DNA from 3 places in the Methylobacterium sp. E-041 genome. Region 1 is predicted to be linked to each of the others. Evidence: predicted binding sites of a transcription regulator. Region 1 holds the regulator's gene; each other region holds the start of a gene.
What was found. Region 1 encodes LexA, which represses DNA repair genes until DNA is damaged. Its sites were predicted from a motif close to TGTTCNNNNTGTGTTCNG; they were not measured.
Positions count from the first base shown of each region.

Region 2: the regulator LexA is predicted to act here: its motif matches at 3,032-3,049, upstream of ruvC (crossover junction endodeoxyribonuclease RuvC).
Region 3: the regulator LexA is predicted to act here: its motif matches at 3,694-3,711, upstream of ssb (single-stranded DNA-binding protein).

Region 1 is NZ_JAKSYQ010000299.1:69,255-74,245, forward strand. It holds partial or broken gene MKK70_RS28395 (ComEC/Rec2 family competence protein) at 1-928, shown strand, start outside; gene lexA (transcriptional repressor LexA) at 922-1,662, opposite strand; gene MKK70_RS28405 (NAD(P)-dependent oxidoreductase) at 1,834-2,772, opposite strand; gene MKK70_RS28410 (response regulator) at 3,070-3,453, shown strand; gene MKK70_RS28415 (protein phosphatase CheZ) at 3,492-4,016, shown strand; gene MKK70_RS28420 (creatininase family protein) at 4,083-4,868, shown strand; gene MKK70_RS28425 (PAS domain-containing sensor histidine kinase) at 4,922-4,991, opposite strand, start outside.
Region 2 is NZ_JAKSYQ010000292.1:102,564-107,554, reverse strand. It holds gene bfr (bacterioferritin) at 1-436, opposite strand, end outside; gene MKK70_RS27505 (bacterioferritin-associated ferredoxin) at 485-763, opposite strand; gene ruvA (Holliday junction branch migration protein RuvA) at 994-1,611, opposite strand; gene MKK70_RS27495 (YceI family protein) at 1,788-2,414, shown strand; gene ruvC (crossover junction endodeoxyribonuclease RuvC) at 2,421-2,984, opposite strand; gene MKK70_RS27485 (hypothetical protein) at 3,163-3,453, shown strand; gene MKK70_RS27480 (YebC/PmpR family DNA-binding transcriptional regulator) at 3,478-4,224, opposite strand; gene MKK70_RS27475 (SDR family oxidoreductase) at 4,427-4,991, shown strand, end outside.
Region 3 is NZ_JAKSYQ010000292.1:1-4,991, reverse strand. It holds gene MKK70_RS26980 (cytochrome P450) at 1-598, shown strand, start outside; gene MKK70_RS26975 (phosphodiester glycosidase family protein) at 611-1,360, opposite strand; gene MKK70_RS26970 (hypothetical protein) at 1,557-2,027, shown strand; gene MKK70_RS26965 (DUF4174 domain-containing protein) at 2,089-2,499, opposite strand; gene MKK70_RS26960 (NADP-dependent oxidoreductase) at 2,625-3,641, shown strand; gene ssb (single-stranded DNA-binding protein) at 3,852-4,388, shown strand; partial or broken gene MKK70_RS26950 (TadE/TadG family type IV pilus assembly protein) at 4,751-4,991, shown strand.

The sequences.
Region 1 (4,991 bases):
GCTCACCCTGCCGCTGGTCTCGCTCGCGGTGATGCCGGCGGCGGTGCTGGGCATCGTCGCCTACCCGTTCGCCCTCGACCAGCCGGTCTGGTGGCTGATGGGACTGGCGGTGCGCGGCATGCTGACCATCTCCGGCTGGATCCAGGGGCTCGGGCGCGCCAACGTCGTGGTCCCGGCCTTCGGCACCGCCGCGCTCGGGTGCCTCGCCGCGGGGCTGCTGCTCGCGACGCTCCCGGTCTCGCGCCTTCGCTGGCTCGCCCTGCCGCCGGCGCTGCTCGGGCTCGGCCTAGCGACGATGCCGGCCCGCTACGACATCTACGTCGACCGCCAGGGCAGCGGGGCGGCGGTGCGCCGCGCCGACGGCAGCCTCGTCGCCCTCGGGCGCCCGTCGAACTTCGTGCTGGAGCAGTGGCTGAAGGCCGACGGCGACGGCAGGCCGGGCGCGCAGGCGACGGGCGGTCCCGCCTGCGATCGGATCGGATGCACGCTTCGGTTGGCCGACGGGCGCGCGGTGGCGCTTCTGAAGGATCGCCGCGGCTTCGCGCAGGATTGCGCCAAGGCCTCGGTGCTGATCACGGCGCTCGCCGCACCGCCGGGCTGCGCCGCCGCCCTCGTCATCGATCGCGCCTACCTCGCCAGCCACGGCGCCGCGGCGATCCGCGTCGAGCCGAATGGCTTCATTCTGGCCGACACGCATGAGCCGGGACGGACGCTGCCGTGGCGCCCCGCGATGGTCCGTCCCCCGCCCCAGGGAACGGATGACGCGGCAGCGGGCGGATCGTCGCCCGCGGCCGAGCCCAAGCCGAAGGACGTCCCGTTCCAGGGCATGGCCGCCCCGCCCCCCCGGGCGGAGGAGGCCGACCCGGCACCCGACGATCCGACCGCGGACGGCCCGAACCCGGAGATGCCGGGCGAGACCCTTCAGTAACGGCGCACGAGGCTGACCAGGCGGCCCTGGATCTGCACCCGATCCGGCCCGAGCACGCGGGTCTCGTAGGCCGGGTTCGCCGCTTCGAGCGCGATCGAGGAGCCGCGACGGCGCAGCCGCTTCAGCGTCGCCTCCTCGTCGTCGATCAGCGCCACGATGATGTCGCCGGTGTTGGCGGTGTCCTGCTTGCGGATGACCACGAGGTCGCCGTCGAGGATGCCCGCCTCGACCATCGAGTCGCCGCGGACCTCCAGGGCGTAGTGCTCGCCGCCGGCCAGGAAGTCCGGCGACATGGTGATCGCGTGGCTCTGGTTCTGGATCGCCGAGATCGGCGTGCCGGCCGCGATCCGGCCCATCACCGGGATCGACACCGCGCGACCGCTGTCGTCGACCATCTGCGTCGTGGAAGGACGCGGCGGCACGGCCTTCGAGCGCCCGCCCTCGACCACGCTCGGGGTGAACCGGCGCGGCGCGGCGGGAGCTGCCGGCACCGGGGCGGGCGCGCTGGAGCGGCCGGCGCCGTCGGGCATGCGCAGCACCTCGATCGCCCGAGCCCGATTCGGAAGCCGGCGCAGGAAGCCGCGCTCCTCCAGGGCGGTGATCAGCCGGTGGATGCCGGATTTCGACTTGAGATCGAGGGCATCCTTCATCTCGTCGAACGACGGCGGAACACCGTCCTCGCGCATCCGCTCGTCGATGAATCGCAGGAGATCCAGCTGTTTACGGGTCAGCATCGGCGCGGCTCGCAAGAATGCGCGGCCACACGAAGGTTGAGCCGCAGAAACAAAACACGAACACGTTAAACGTTCGTCAAGTGTTCCGCAAGGGTTCTCATCGGCCCATCCGACCGGTGCGTCGAATTTCGTCGCGCGCCGAGCCCCTTTTCGATCGCTGCGCTGCGGGGCTCAGCCCTCGAGGCTGCGGCGCACGGCGCGGGCGGTGACCGCCGAGACGCGCACGTTCGATTCCCGCGTCACGCCGGCGATGTGCGGGGTCAGGATGAGGTTCGGCACGTCGATCAGCGCCGCGCCGCCCGCGGCGTCCACGGGCTCCTGGGCGAACACGTCGAGCGCCGCCCCGCCGAGGTGCCCGGACCGAAGCGCCGCGGCGACCGCGGCCTCGTCCACGACGCCCCCGCGGGCGGCGTTGATCAGGATCGCGCCCGGCCGCATCCGGGCGATCGCCGCCGGCCCGATCATGTCGCGCGTCGCCTCGGTCAGCGGCACGTGCAGCGAGAGCACGTCGCTCGTTGCGACCAGCGCGTCAAGGGTTAGGCTCTCCACCGCGCCGTGCGCCGGGCGCCACGCGGCGTCGTCGGGCGCAAGGTGCGGGTCGAAGGCGGCGACGGTCATGTCGAGGGCCGCCGCACGGCGGGCGGTCTCGCGGGCGATCGCGCCGAAGCCGACGAGGCCGAGGCGCTTGCCGGCGATCTCGCGTCCCATCAGCGCGTTGCGCGGCCACGCGCCCGCGGCGACCTGCGCGCTCGCGCCGTAGGCGCCGCGCAGCAGCAGCAACGCGGTGCCGATCACGTACTCGGCCACCGCGCCGTCGTTGGCGCCGGTCGCGGGATGGACCGCGATCCCGCGGGCGGCGCAGGCGGCCAGATCGATGTTGTTGAGCCCGACGCCGAGGCGGCCCACCACCCTGAGGTCGGGTGCCGCCGCGAGCAGGCCCGCGCGCACCTGCGTGCGGTTGCGGACGATCAGCCCGGACGCGCCCGCGAGCGCCGCGCGCAGGGCGTCCGGCCGGTCGACCAGGGTCGGATCGTAGAGCGGCTCGAACCCCGCGAGCTCCGCCGCGATCGCGGCCTCGTCCATGAACTCGCTGATGACGACCTTGCGCATGGGGCGGCGATCCTTCTCCGCGGCCGGGCCGGTGCCGGCGGGCTGCCCGCTCTGCCGCGGCGTCCGGGCGACGTCGCGGCTGGGGGCATCGTCATCACGCAGCCGAGCGCGTCGGTAAAGGCGGCCGCGCCGCCTATCCGAGTGGGTGCGCCGATCGCAGCGCGATTAACCGCTTCGCAATGCCGCCCGGCGTAAGGTCCCGGGCATGAGGTGCGACCAGCGACAGCGCCTCCCGACATTGCGTGACCGACGCCGACGGCCGAGCCGGCGATTCGGAGACACCGGAGCAGTTTGACCATGGCCCTCGATCTCAGCATGCCGATCCTGGTCGTCGACGACTACCAGACGATGGTTCGCATCATCCGCAACCTGCTCAAGCAGCTCGGCTTCGAGGAGGTCGACGACGCCTCCGACGGCACGGCCGCGCTGGCGCGCCTCAAGGGCCGCAAGTACGGCCTCGTGATCTCCGACTGGAACATGGAGCCGATGACCGGCTACGAGCTGCTTCGCCACGTCCGCGCCGACGAGGGCCTGCGCACCACGCCGTTCATCATGGTCACCGCCGAGTCGAAGACCGAGAACGTCATCGCCGCCAAGAAGGCCGGCGTGAACAACTACATCGTCAAGCCGTTCAACGCCGCGACCCTGAAGAGCAAGATCGAGGCGGTCTGCGGCGCCTGACCGACCTTTCGGGGCCGACACGCGGAGGAATGCTGACGATGGGTTTGCAAAGACCGCTCGGCGCGACGATCAACCCGGCGACCATGGTGTCCGAGTTGATCGAGATCGCGGACTACATCGCCCACGTGCGCGACGAGATCGCGGCCCTGCGCGCCAACGAGCTGACGCACGACCGCATCCCGATGGCGCACGAGGAGCTCGGCAACGTCCTCGCCGCGACCGCCGGCGCCACCAACACCATCATGGAGGCGGCCGAGTCGATGCTGGCGCTCCCGGACGGGCCGGAATACCGCGCCGCGGTCGAGAGCGGCATCGGCACGATCTTCGAGGCCTGCGCCTTCCAGGACATCACCGGCCAGCGGATCGGCAAGGTGGTCGCCGCCCTGCAGCAGTTCGAGCTGCGGCTCGCGCGCTTCGCCAGCGCGGTGCGGGCGCGGGACGCCGCCGGACAGGACCCGGCCGAGGCCGAGCGCAACGAGCGCGCCCAGCGCCTGCTCCTCAACGGCCCGCAGCCGAACGGCCCGGCGACGGCGCAGGACGACATCGACGCCCTGTTCGCCTGAACCTCGACGGGAAGGGGCCGGCTCCGCTAGAGCGTTGCGCCTGACGTCGGGGCATCGGGGGACAGCATGGCGGCACGGCTCTGGTCCGACCTGACCACGCGCGAGGTCTCCGGGCGCGGCATGGGCCGCACGGTCGCGGTGCTGCCGGTGGCCGCGATCGAGCAGCACGGCCCGCACCTGCCGCTCTGCACCGACGTGGCGATCATGGAGGGCTACCTCGCGCGCGCCCGCGCCCTGGTGCCGGCCGATCTCGACGTGCTGGTGCTGCCGGTGCAGTCGGTCGGCAAGTCCGACGAGCACGACGCCTTTCCCGGTACCCTCTCGCTCACCACCGCGACCGCGCTCGCCGCCTGGACCGAGATCGGTGCCGGCGTGCACCGGGCCGGCTGCAACCGGCTGGTGATCGTCACCTCGCACGGCGGCAACAGCGCGCTGATCGACCTCGTGGCCGGCGATCTGCGCGCCCGCTTCGGCATGGTCGCGGTGACGACCGCCTGGGCGCGGTTCGGCTATCCGGAGGGATGCTTTCCCGACGACGAGATCGTCCACGGCATCCATGCCGGCGGGATCGAGACGGCGCTGATGCTGGCGCTTCGGCCCGACCTGGTTCGGCGCGAGGCGATCGCCGACTTTCCCTCGCGCACCCGTGCGATGGCGGGCGCCTTCACGCACCTGCGCGCCGGGCGTCCCGCCGCCTTCGCCTGGAAGGCCGGCGACCTCCATCCGTCGGGCGCGATCGGCGATGCCCGGCTCGGCACCGCCGAGGCGGGCGAGGCCGCCCTCGACCACGGCGCGCGGGCGTTCGTGGCGCTCCTGCACGACGTAGCGCGCTTCGACCTTTCGGGCGGGTAGCCTCGACGTCGCATCGATTCGGGATCGGAGCCGGGCTTCGCCCCGGCTCCCTGTCAGGCGCCGGCCGGCTGCGGCTGCCGCGCGCTCGCCCCAGACGCCTCGCGGAGCGCCGCGACGGTCTGC
Region 2 (4,991 bases), on a different contig from region 1:
GGCCGATCTGGCGGATCAGTTCCTGCTGGGTCTCGAGGAAGTCGATGTGGCCTTCCTCGTCCTCGGCCAGATCCTCGAACAGGCGCTTCGACACCCGGTCGTTGATCGAATCGCAGTACTTGGCGGCTTCGAGGTAGAGCGCGCGGGCCTCGCACTCGGCGGCGAGATCGCAGGCGATGATCTCCTCGACGTTCTGGCCGATCCGCAGGGGATCGAGCTCCTGGAGGTTGGGGAAGCCGTCGAGGAACAGGATCCGGTCGACGAACCGGTCCGCGTGGTTCATCTCCTCGATCGATTCCTTACGCCAGAACTTGGCGAGGTCGATGTAGCCCCAGTCGTTGAGCATCCGGAAGTGGAGCCAGTACTGGCTCACCGCGGTCAGCTCGCTGCGCAAGCCGCGGTTCAGATACTCGATGACCTTGATGTCGCCCTTCATGAAACCCGTTCTCCCCTTGGCCGTGCGAGGGAAAAGCCGGGCTACGCCTCAGGCGGCGATCCCCTCCTCTGCAGGCTGGACCTTTCCCAAACTGCAGCCAGTTGCGCAACCCGTCGCGCAGGCATGGGCGTCCTGTCCCGCCTCGAGCGCCGCGGCGCCGAGGGCGTTCTGCATGATCGAGCGGATCGTGCGGGCGCAACGCCCGCATTTCGGGCTGCAGCCGAGGCAGGCGTAGACCTGGGCCGGCGTGCGCGGGCAGCCAGGACCCGGGCCGAGACACCCGCGCACGGCGCCATCCGAGAGGACGTTGCAGGAACAGACGATCATACGATCCAAAACCCGATGGCTGGAGGCTCGTTTCCTTCGACGCCCTCGAATCGTTCGAGAGCGCTCACCGTGCGTCGTCCCGGTCCTCGACCGTCGCCAGTTTAGAACTCTTGAAAACTAAGCGTTTTCAACGTGTTAGCGAACGCCACATGCCATCCGGCACCGTATGGGTCAAGGCTCCGGCGATCACGAGCGCACGATCGGATCGCGTCGTCGCGTTTCGCGGCTCCCTATTGCGCCAGCTCCTTCAGCGCGAGCCGGATGAGAACCTTCGCCTCGGCGTCCTCGCCGCCAGCCTTCAAGGCAGCGGCGACCGCGGCCGAAGCCTGGAGCTGGGCGTAGCCGAGGTTGACCAGCGCCGAGATCGCGTCGGCGACGGGCTGGGGCGCGGAGCGGTTCTCGACCGCGCCCGACAAGGCGATGAGCGCCGGATCGATCGGCGCGAAGGCCGGCGCCTTGTCCTTGAGTTCGGCCACCAGCCGGGCGGCCAGCCGCGGGCCGACGCCGGGCGCACGCGCAACGGCGGTCTTGTCGCCCATGGCGATCGCCGAGGCGAGCTGAGGCGGCTCCAGCACCGAGAGCAGCCCGAGGGCGACCTTGGAGCCGACGCCCTGCACGGTCTGGAGCAGGCGGAACCACTCGCGCTCGGCATCCGAGCGGAAGCCGTAGAGGCGGATCATGTCCTCGCGGACATGCGTCTCGATCGAAAGGACGGCCGGCTCGCCGGGCTTCGGCAGGCGCTGGAGCGTGCGCGCCGAGCAATGCACCTCGTACCCGACTCCCTGGACGTCGAGGAGGACGAAATCCTCGCCGTAGGAATCGACCACGCCCTTGAGCTTCCCGATCATGAGATCCCGATCATTCGCGCTGCCGCGTCCAGCGTGCCGTCCGCTGCCTACAGAATGCCGCGCATCGCCGCCATCCGGCGAAGCGTGGCGAGTCTTTCGGAAGGCCAGTCTTGAGAGCGGCCGAGCTTCGTGGGATCAGGGCAGGGAAACGGTCGGTTACAACCCAGGCGATCCCGATGCGCGGACCCTTGCTTCTCCTCGCCCTGGCACTCGCCCAGACGCTCGCCCTCTCGCCGGCGCGGGCCGCCGACACCGCGACTGCCCCCAGCGCCGACCCGACGCAGGTCCGGCCGGGCGCCTACCGCCTCGATCCCGACCACGCCAAGATCACCTGGTCGCTGAGCCATCTCGGCTTCTCGACCTATTACGGGCAGATCACCGACGTCACCGGCGACGCGACCCTCGACCCCAAGGACGCGACCAAGATCCGGCTCAAGGTCACGATCGGCACCGACAGCATCACCGGCGTGAACCCGAAGCTCGACGCGCATCTCAAGGCGCCCGACTTCTTCGACACCGCGAAGTTCCCGAGCGCGACCTTCGCCGCCACCGCGGTGGAGGCGACGAGCCCGACCACGGCGCGCGTCACCGGCGACCTGACGCTGCGCGGCGTCACCAAGCCGGTCGCCTTCGACGCGACCTTCAACCAGGCCGGCATCCATCCCGTCGACAAGGCCTACACCGTCGGCTTCGACGGCCGCGCCGTGCTGAAGCGCTCGGACTTCGGCATCGACGCCTACCTGCCGATGCTCGGCGACGAGGTCGTCCTGCGCCTCGAAGGCGAGTTCAAGGCGGTGAACTGATCGGCCTCAGCCGAGCTTGGCCAACGCCGCCGCGATCCGCGCGGCGCCCGGCCCGGCCGCGCCGGGCGGCGGGTTGGCGCGCTTGAGCGCATGGGCGCCGCGATGGTTGACGTGGGTGATGGCGATGGCGAGCGCATCGGCCGCATCCGCCAGCTTGAACTCGGCCTTCGGGAGCAGGAAGCGCACCATCGCCTGGATCTGCGCCTTCTCGGCATGCCCCGAGCCGCAGACCGACTTCTTGATCAGGTTCGCCGCGTACTCGAACACCGGCACGCCGGCGAGCGCCGGCACCAGCAGGGCGATGGCGCGGGCGTGCCCGAGCTTGAGCGTCGCCTGCGCGTCCTTGTTGACGAAGGTCTCCTCGACGGAAACTTCGTCGGGCGAGAAGTCCCGCACGACCCGGGTGATGCCCTCGTGCAATTCGCGCAGGCGCAGCGCCAGCGGCAGGTCGCCGTCCGAGGTGACGACGCCGCAATCGACGTAGGCGAGCTTCGCCCCCGTCACCGTCACGACGCCCCAGCCGGTGCGGCGCAGGCCCGGATCGATGCCGAGGATGCGGATGGGCGTCATGAACCGGACCTTGGCCGCACGGCCGGAACGCCGTACCGGCTCTGTCTGAGCACATAGCGTGAACGAAGGGTTTCGCCAAACGGTCGCGGCTGGCCGACTTTCGAAACTGAGGCGATCGAACTACCGTCGGCTTCGCGGCGCGCCACGATGCGGGTCGAAACTGCGGGCGGGCAGGCGGATGAACACCCTCGATTGGCTGGTGCCGACCCTGGCCTTCCTCGCGCCGATGCCGCCGATGCGGCCGGAGCCGCCGAAACCGCTGCGCGGCAACGCCTGGGCGGCGGGCATGGTCATCGGCAGCGTCTGCCTGATGATGGTGCTGCCGATGTTCACGATCTGGAGCTTCTGGGGGCCGCACGATTCCTTCCAGGTCCGCTGCGAGGCCTCGGGCGGCCGCGTGCTGCAGGACCCGGCGATCGGGGTCGCGCCCTTCCGTTGCGACCGCAGCGGGGCGGCCTCGCCCCGCTGACGCCCGCGCCCCGCGTCTCGCGCCTTAGGCCTCGAGCTTGGCCACCAGCGCGTCGGACAGGGCGAAGTTGACGTAGACGTTCTGCACGTCGTCCTGGTCCTCGATCACCTCGACGAGGCGGATCAGCTTCTCGCCGGTCTCGTCGTCGACGTCGATCGTGTTCTGCGCCTTCCAGACGAGGCCGGTGCGGGTCGGCTCGCCGAAGCGCGCCTCCAGGGCCTTGGTGACCTCGCCGAAGGAGTCCTGCGCGCAGGTGATCTCGTGGCCGGATTCGTCGGAGCGCACGTCGTCGGCGCCGGCCTCGATCGCCGCTTCCAGCATCGTGTCGGCGTCGGCGACCGAGGCCGCGAAGCCGACCACCCCGACACGGTCGAACATGAACGCGACGGCGCCGGTCTCGGCGAGGCTCCCGCCGGACTTGGTGAAGGCCGAGCGCACGTCGGAGGCCGTGCGGTTGCGGTTGTCGGTTTGCGCCTCGACGATCAGCGCGGCACCGCCCGGGCCGTAGCCCTCGTAGCGGATCTCCTCGTAGGTCTCCCCGTCGGCACCGGCCGCCTTCTTGATCGCCCGCTCGATGTTGTCCTTGGGCACGTTCTCGGCGCGGGCCGCGATGATCGCCGCGCGCAGGCGTGCGTTCATCGCCGGATCGGGCAGGCCGAGCTTGGCCGCCACCGTGATCTCGCGGGCGAGCTTCCCGAAGAGCTTCGAGCGGACGGCGTCCACCCGGCCCTTGCGGTGCATGATGTTCTTGAACTGGGAATGGCCGGCCATGGCGTCGCGCGTTCTTTAGGTCTTGGCGGCGGAGGGCTCGCGCCCTCGACGCCGCCGGGCGGGGATGCCGCGGTTTATACGCGCGTGCGGCGCGGGGAGGCAACGCGGGCGGCACACGCGAACGCGATCGGCCGACGACGGAAAGATCGGCGGCGACGGGCGTTCCCGAACCGCGGCCGACCGGCGCGCCGACGAGGACAGAATGCGAAAACAGGTTGAGCGGAAACGGACGGTCGTGGTCACGGGCGCCAGCGCCGGCGTCGGCCGGGCGGTCGCCTGCGAGTTCGCCCGGCATGGATGGAACGTCGGCCTGATCGCCCGCGGCGAGGCCGGCCTGCACGGGACGATCGAGGACGTGGTGCGGGCCGGCGGACGCCCGATGGCGTTCGCGGCCGACGTCGCCGACGCGGACGCGGTGAGCCAGGCGGCCGCCGAGGTCGTCGCGGCGTTCGGCGGCATCGACGTCTGGGTCAACAACGCGATGGTGACGGTCTACGCGCCCGTCCAGCAGACCTCCGCCGAGGAGTTCCGTCGCGTCACCGAGGTGACCTATCTCGGCCAGGTCCACGGCACGCTCGCCGCGCTCGAGCACATGGTGCCCAAGGATTCCGGCACCATCGTCCATATCGGCTCGGCCCTGGCCTACCGCTCGATCCCCCTGCAGGCGACCTATTGCGCGGCCAAGGCGGCGGTGCGCGGTTTCGTCGACTCGCTGCGCAGCGAATTGCTGCACGACGGCAGCAAGGTACGGCTGACGATGGTGCAGC
Region 3 (4,991 bases), on a different contig from region 1:
CCTCGAGGTTCAGGCCAACATCGTCACCTTCATCGCCGCCGGGCACGAGACCACGGCGAATGCCCTGACCTGGGCGCTGTACTGCTTGGCGAAGGACGACGCCGCCCGCGAGCGCCTCGAGGCCGAGGTCGACGCGGCGGGCGACGGCGACGTCGCGATCGAGGCGCTGCCCTTCGCCAAGGCGGTGATGGAGGAGGCGATGCGCCTGTTCCCGCCGGTGCCGTTCCTCAGCCGCCAGGCGATCCGCGACGATCGCCTCGGCCGCATCAAGGTGCCGCGCGGGTCGATGGTGCTGGTCGCGCCCTACGTGCTGCACCGGCACCGCACCCTATGGGACGATCCGGACGCCTTCGTGCCGGAACGGTTCCTCGGTGCGAACCGCGACGCGATCCCGCGCTTCGCCTACTTGCCGTTCGGGGCGGGCCCGCGCGTCTGCATCGGTCAGAGCTTCTCGCTGCAGGAGGCGGTGATCGTGCTGGCCCACATCGTCCGCGCCGTGCGGTTCCGGATGCCGGCCGATCATCCGCCGATGACGCCGCTGCACCGGGTGACCTTGCGGCCCGAGCACGGCCTGCGCATGGATGCGACCCGCCGCTGAGGCGGCCCGTCCCTATCGTGCGACCGCCCCGACCATCGGCCCGAGCGGGCGGCTGATGTCGCTGCGCTTGAGCGCCGGCGCGTAGAGGCTCGACACGCTGCCGTCGAGGAACAGCGCGTTGCGGCACCCGAGGTCGTCCCGGAACAGGCGCGCGAAGGCGCCGAAGGTGACGGGATGCTCCGAGATCGCGAACACCGCCACCCGCCCGTCGTCGCGGACGCCGACGCCGTTGCGGATCTTCTGGCTCGGCCCGTCGGCGGAGATCTTGGGGTGGATCTGCCCGTCGATCACCAGCATCGGGCCGGACTGCGTCGCGAAGTCGGGCCTCAGGCGTGCCTTGAGGTAGTGCCCGGTGTCGAGCACGCCGGCGCGCTCGCCCTTCACGTAGAACACGCCGTTCGGCTTGAGGTGGAAGTTGCCCGGCCCGTTGGCGGTCGAGACGCCCTTCATCTCGCGGCCGTCCTCGACGTAGAGGCCGACCGGGGCCTGGTCCTTGTCGTACATGCCGGCGTTCATCGCAAAGCTCAGGCGCGGGCCCTGCTTCTCGGCGAGCGCCGAGAGCGACGAATAGGGCTGCCCGTCGGCGCCGAGCCAGAACAGCCGCACGCGCTGGCGGCGGAGATCGACGGTGCACACGGTGAAGCTGTCGCCCTGCGCCTGGATCGGCCGGCAGGCCTCGGGGACGGCAGTCTCCGCGCGCGCGCCGCCGCTCGAGACGGCCAGGAATGCGAGAGCCGCCGCTAGGGTCGAACGTAACATCATCGTGAGGCCCCGAAGCAGCCGAGCCATTCGCACGCCTGCGGCGCGTCTCCTCACCTCAGAATGCGACGCTTTTCAAGCAGCCGCGATGGCCGCAGCGAGGAGGCGGTTTCGAATGTCGCAGCCTGAACCGAAATCGGCGCCTGCGCGTTTCTCGGACGATGGGGGTTACGGTCACGACTCTTCTGGAGATGGTTTGATGAAGCGTCTTCTTCTTGCTTCGACGTTGATGGTCGGAGCGCTCGCTTACCTGCCGGCGTCGGCCGAGGCGCGCGGCTTCGGCGGTGGCTTCCATGGCGGTGGGTTTCACGGCGGCGGCTTCGGCGGGTTTCGTGGCGGTGGCTTCGGCGGGTTCCGTGGCGCCGGCTTCCGGGGCGGTTTCGGCGGCTATCGCGGCGGCTTCGGCGGATATCGGGGCTACGGTTACGGCCGCGGCTACGGGTACGGCCTCGGCGGCCTGGGTCTCGGTGTCGGCCTCGGCCTCGCCGCCGGCGGCCTCTACGGGGGATACGGCGGCTACGGCTACCCGGGTTACGGATACGGCTATGGCTACGCCCCGGCCGCCTACGGTGGCTACGGTTACGGTTACGGCGGCGAGTGCGTGACCGTTCCCCGGGTCCGCTGGACGCCGTACGGCTATCGCCGCGTGCTGGTCGAGCGCTGCTACTGAGCGGATCGACGACGGAAACGAGAAAGAGGGCTGCCCGCGGGCGGCCCTTTTTTGTTTCGGCTCAGCGCTGGCGGCGCATCTCGTCCCGGCGCATCGGCATCGCGTCGATCGTCGAGAACAGCCGCAGCGCCGGGATCGGCTCCGCCGCCGTGATCTTGGCGCCGCCGTCCTTGCCGACGAGCACCGCGCGGAACGCGTCGGCCGGAAGGCGCAGCTGCCGCCGGATCGCCGCGGCGCTTTCCCCTTCGCCCACCGCCTCGACCACCACGAGATCCCGCTCGCCGAACCCGGCACGCGCCGCCTCGACGGCGGCGCGCTGCTCGGCGAGCCGGCGATCGTCGGCATCCGGGGCGGACAGGACGAGCACGCGCGACGCCTGGCGATAGCGCGCCAGCGGGTCCTGCGCTGCGGCGGCCTGGCCGGCGAGGGCGATCGACGCGATGGCGAGGGCGAGGCCGGATCCGACGCGCATGCGGTTGCTCTCGTGTTTGGGGATCGGTTCGATCGGGCAACGCGGAACGCGCGCGACGGTGACATCGGGCCTCGCCGCTGCGACATGATAGGCCGATCGATCCTCGACCCTCACGGAGACCCGGCATGGCCGCCAAGAACCGCCGCATCGTCCTCGCCGCGCGTCCGCACGGCGAGCCGACCTTGCAGAACTTCCGCCTCGAGGAGGCCGTCGTCCCGACGCCGCGCGCCGGCGAGATCCTGCTGCGCACACGCTGGCTCTCGCTCGACCCTTACATGCGCGGCCGGATGAGCGCGGCGAAATCCTACGCGCAGCCGGTCGGCATCGGCGAGCCGATGACCGGCGGGACGGTGAGCGAGGTGATGCGCTCCGAGCACCCGGACTTCCCCATCGGAACCCTGGTCCAGGCCTTCGGCGGATGGCAGGATTTCTCGGTGTCCGACGGCAAGGGCCTGCGAAAGGTCGATCCCGCGGTCGCACCGCCGACGACGGCGCTCGGCGTCCTCGGCATGCCCGGCATGACCGCCTATACCGGGCTCCTCAACATCGGCGAGCCGAAGCCCGGCGAGACCGTGGTGGTGGCCGCCGCCGCCGGGCCGGTGGGATCGCTCGTCGGGCAGATCGCCAAGCTCAAGGGTGCGCGCGCCGTCGGCATCGCGGGCGGCCCCGAGAAGTGCGCCTACCTCACGCGCGAGCTCGGCTTCGACGCCGCGGTCGACCATCGCTCCGACGACCTGCCCGGTGCGCTGGCCGCCGCCTGCCCGAAGGGCATCGACGTCTACTTCGAGAACGTCGGCGGCGCGGTCTTCGAGGCGGTGCTGCCGCTGCTCAACGACTTCGCGCGCATGCCGGTCTGCGGCCTGATCGCCGGCTACAACGCCACCGAGCTACCGCTTGGCCCCGACCGGTCGCCGCTGCTGATGCGCGCGGTGCTGACCAAGCGCCTGCGGATCCAGGGCTTCATCGTCTGGGATTTCGCGAGCCAGATCGACGCCTTCGAGCGGGAGGTCGGCGGCTGGATCGCGGATGGATCGGTGAAGTACCGCGAGGACGTGGTCGAGGGCCTGGAGAACGCGCCCGAGGCCTTCATCGGCCTGCTGAAGGGCCGCAACTTCGGCAAGCTCATCGTCCACGTCGCCTGAGCGGGACTTCGCAGCCGGCGCCGCGCGATGCGGCACCGGCTTGCCGCGTAATCGGAACAAAGATAGAACACAGGAGGCCGGCGCCGCGTTTGGGTGATGGGGACAAGCGCCGCTGCGCCGGTTGCCCGGGCTCGTCCCGAGGCTCATGAAGAGCACCCGCGGGTTCGGCCGGACCGAGCCCTGTGAGATCCGACGGCGAAGGAGAGAGCGATGGCGGGCAGCGTCAACAAGGTCATTCTGGTGGGCAATCTCGGGCGCGATCCCGAGACGCGCCGCCTCGGCTCCGGCGATCCGGTGGTCAACCTGCGCCTCGCGACCTCCGAGTCGTGGAAGGACAAGGCGTCGGGCGAGCGCAAGGAGAAGACCGAGTGGCACTCGGTCGTGATCTACAACGAGAACCTCGCCCGCGTGGCCGAGCAGTACCTGCGCAAGGGCTCGAAGGTCTACATCGAGGGCCAGCTCCAGACCCGGAAGTGGACCGACAATTCCGGCGTCGAGAAGTACACCACCGAGGTGGTGCTCCAGCGCTTCCGCGGCGAGATGACGATTCTCGACGGGCGCGGCGGCGGTGGCGAGATGGCGGCCGACGACGAGGGCGGCGGCCAGGTCAGCCGCGGCGGCGGCGGCGGCGAGTATGGCGGTGGCCGTTCCCAGGGCGGCAGCGAGCGGCGTCAGCCCCCGGCGCCCGCGGGCGGTGGCGGCGGTTCGCGCGGCAACTACGACCTCGACGACGACATCCCGTTCTAGGCAGCACCCGCCCGCCGGGCGCCGTCGGGCCTTGCTCCTGATATTGTGAAGGCCCCGGATCACGCATCCGGGGCCTTTTTCGTTCCGGGTTCCAAAGCATCGTCGCTCACGGATCGAGCAGATCGCGAACGGCGGAAAGTCATTTTTTCCCGGCCGACATGATGCGCCGCTCTCCGCAAGTCTTTATCCCGGCCGATCGCCTTATTGTCCTAGATGAGGGGGCGTTCCGTGCGACCGAGGGTTGTGCTCATGTCGCGATGACGCCGCAGGATGTCATCTAGGGTTGGTAGGGCGATTCAACTTTGGTTTAGATCTTCGGGTGGATAGCGTCTGAATAACGTATCTCATCCGCCTCAGGTGTCATGCCTCGCCGCCTCGTCCGCGCATTTCGCCCGTCACCGATCCGCACGTTCGCCGCCGCCGCCGAGGGGGCCGCCGCGGTCGAGTTCGCCCTCGTGTCGTTGCCCTTCCTGGCGCTGGTCGGCGCGATCATCCAGATCGCGTTCGTGATCTGGGCCGGCCAGAACTTCGACCGCACCGTCCAGAACGCGGTGCGCGGCCTGTTCACCGGCCAGTTCCAGATCGCCAACAGTGGGACGACCA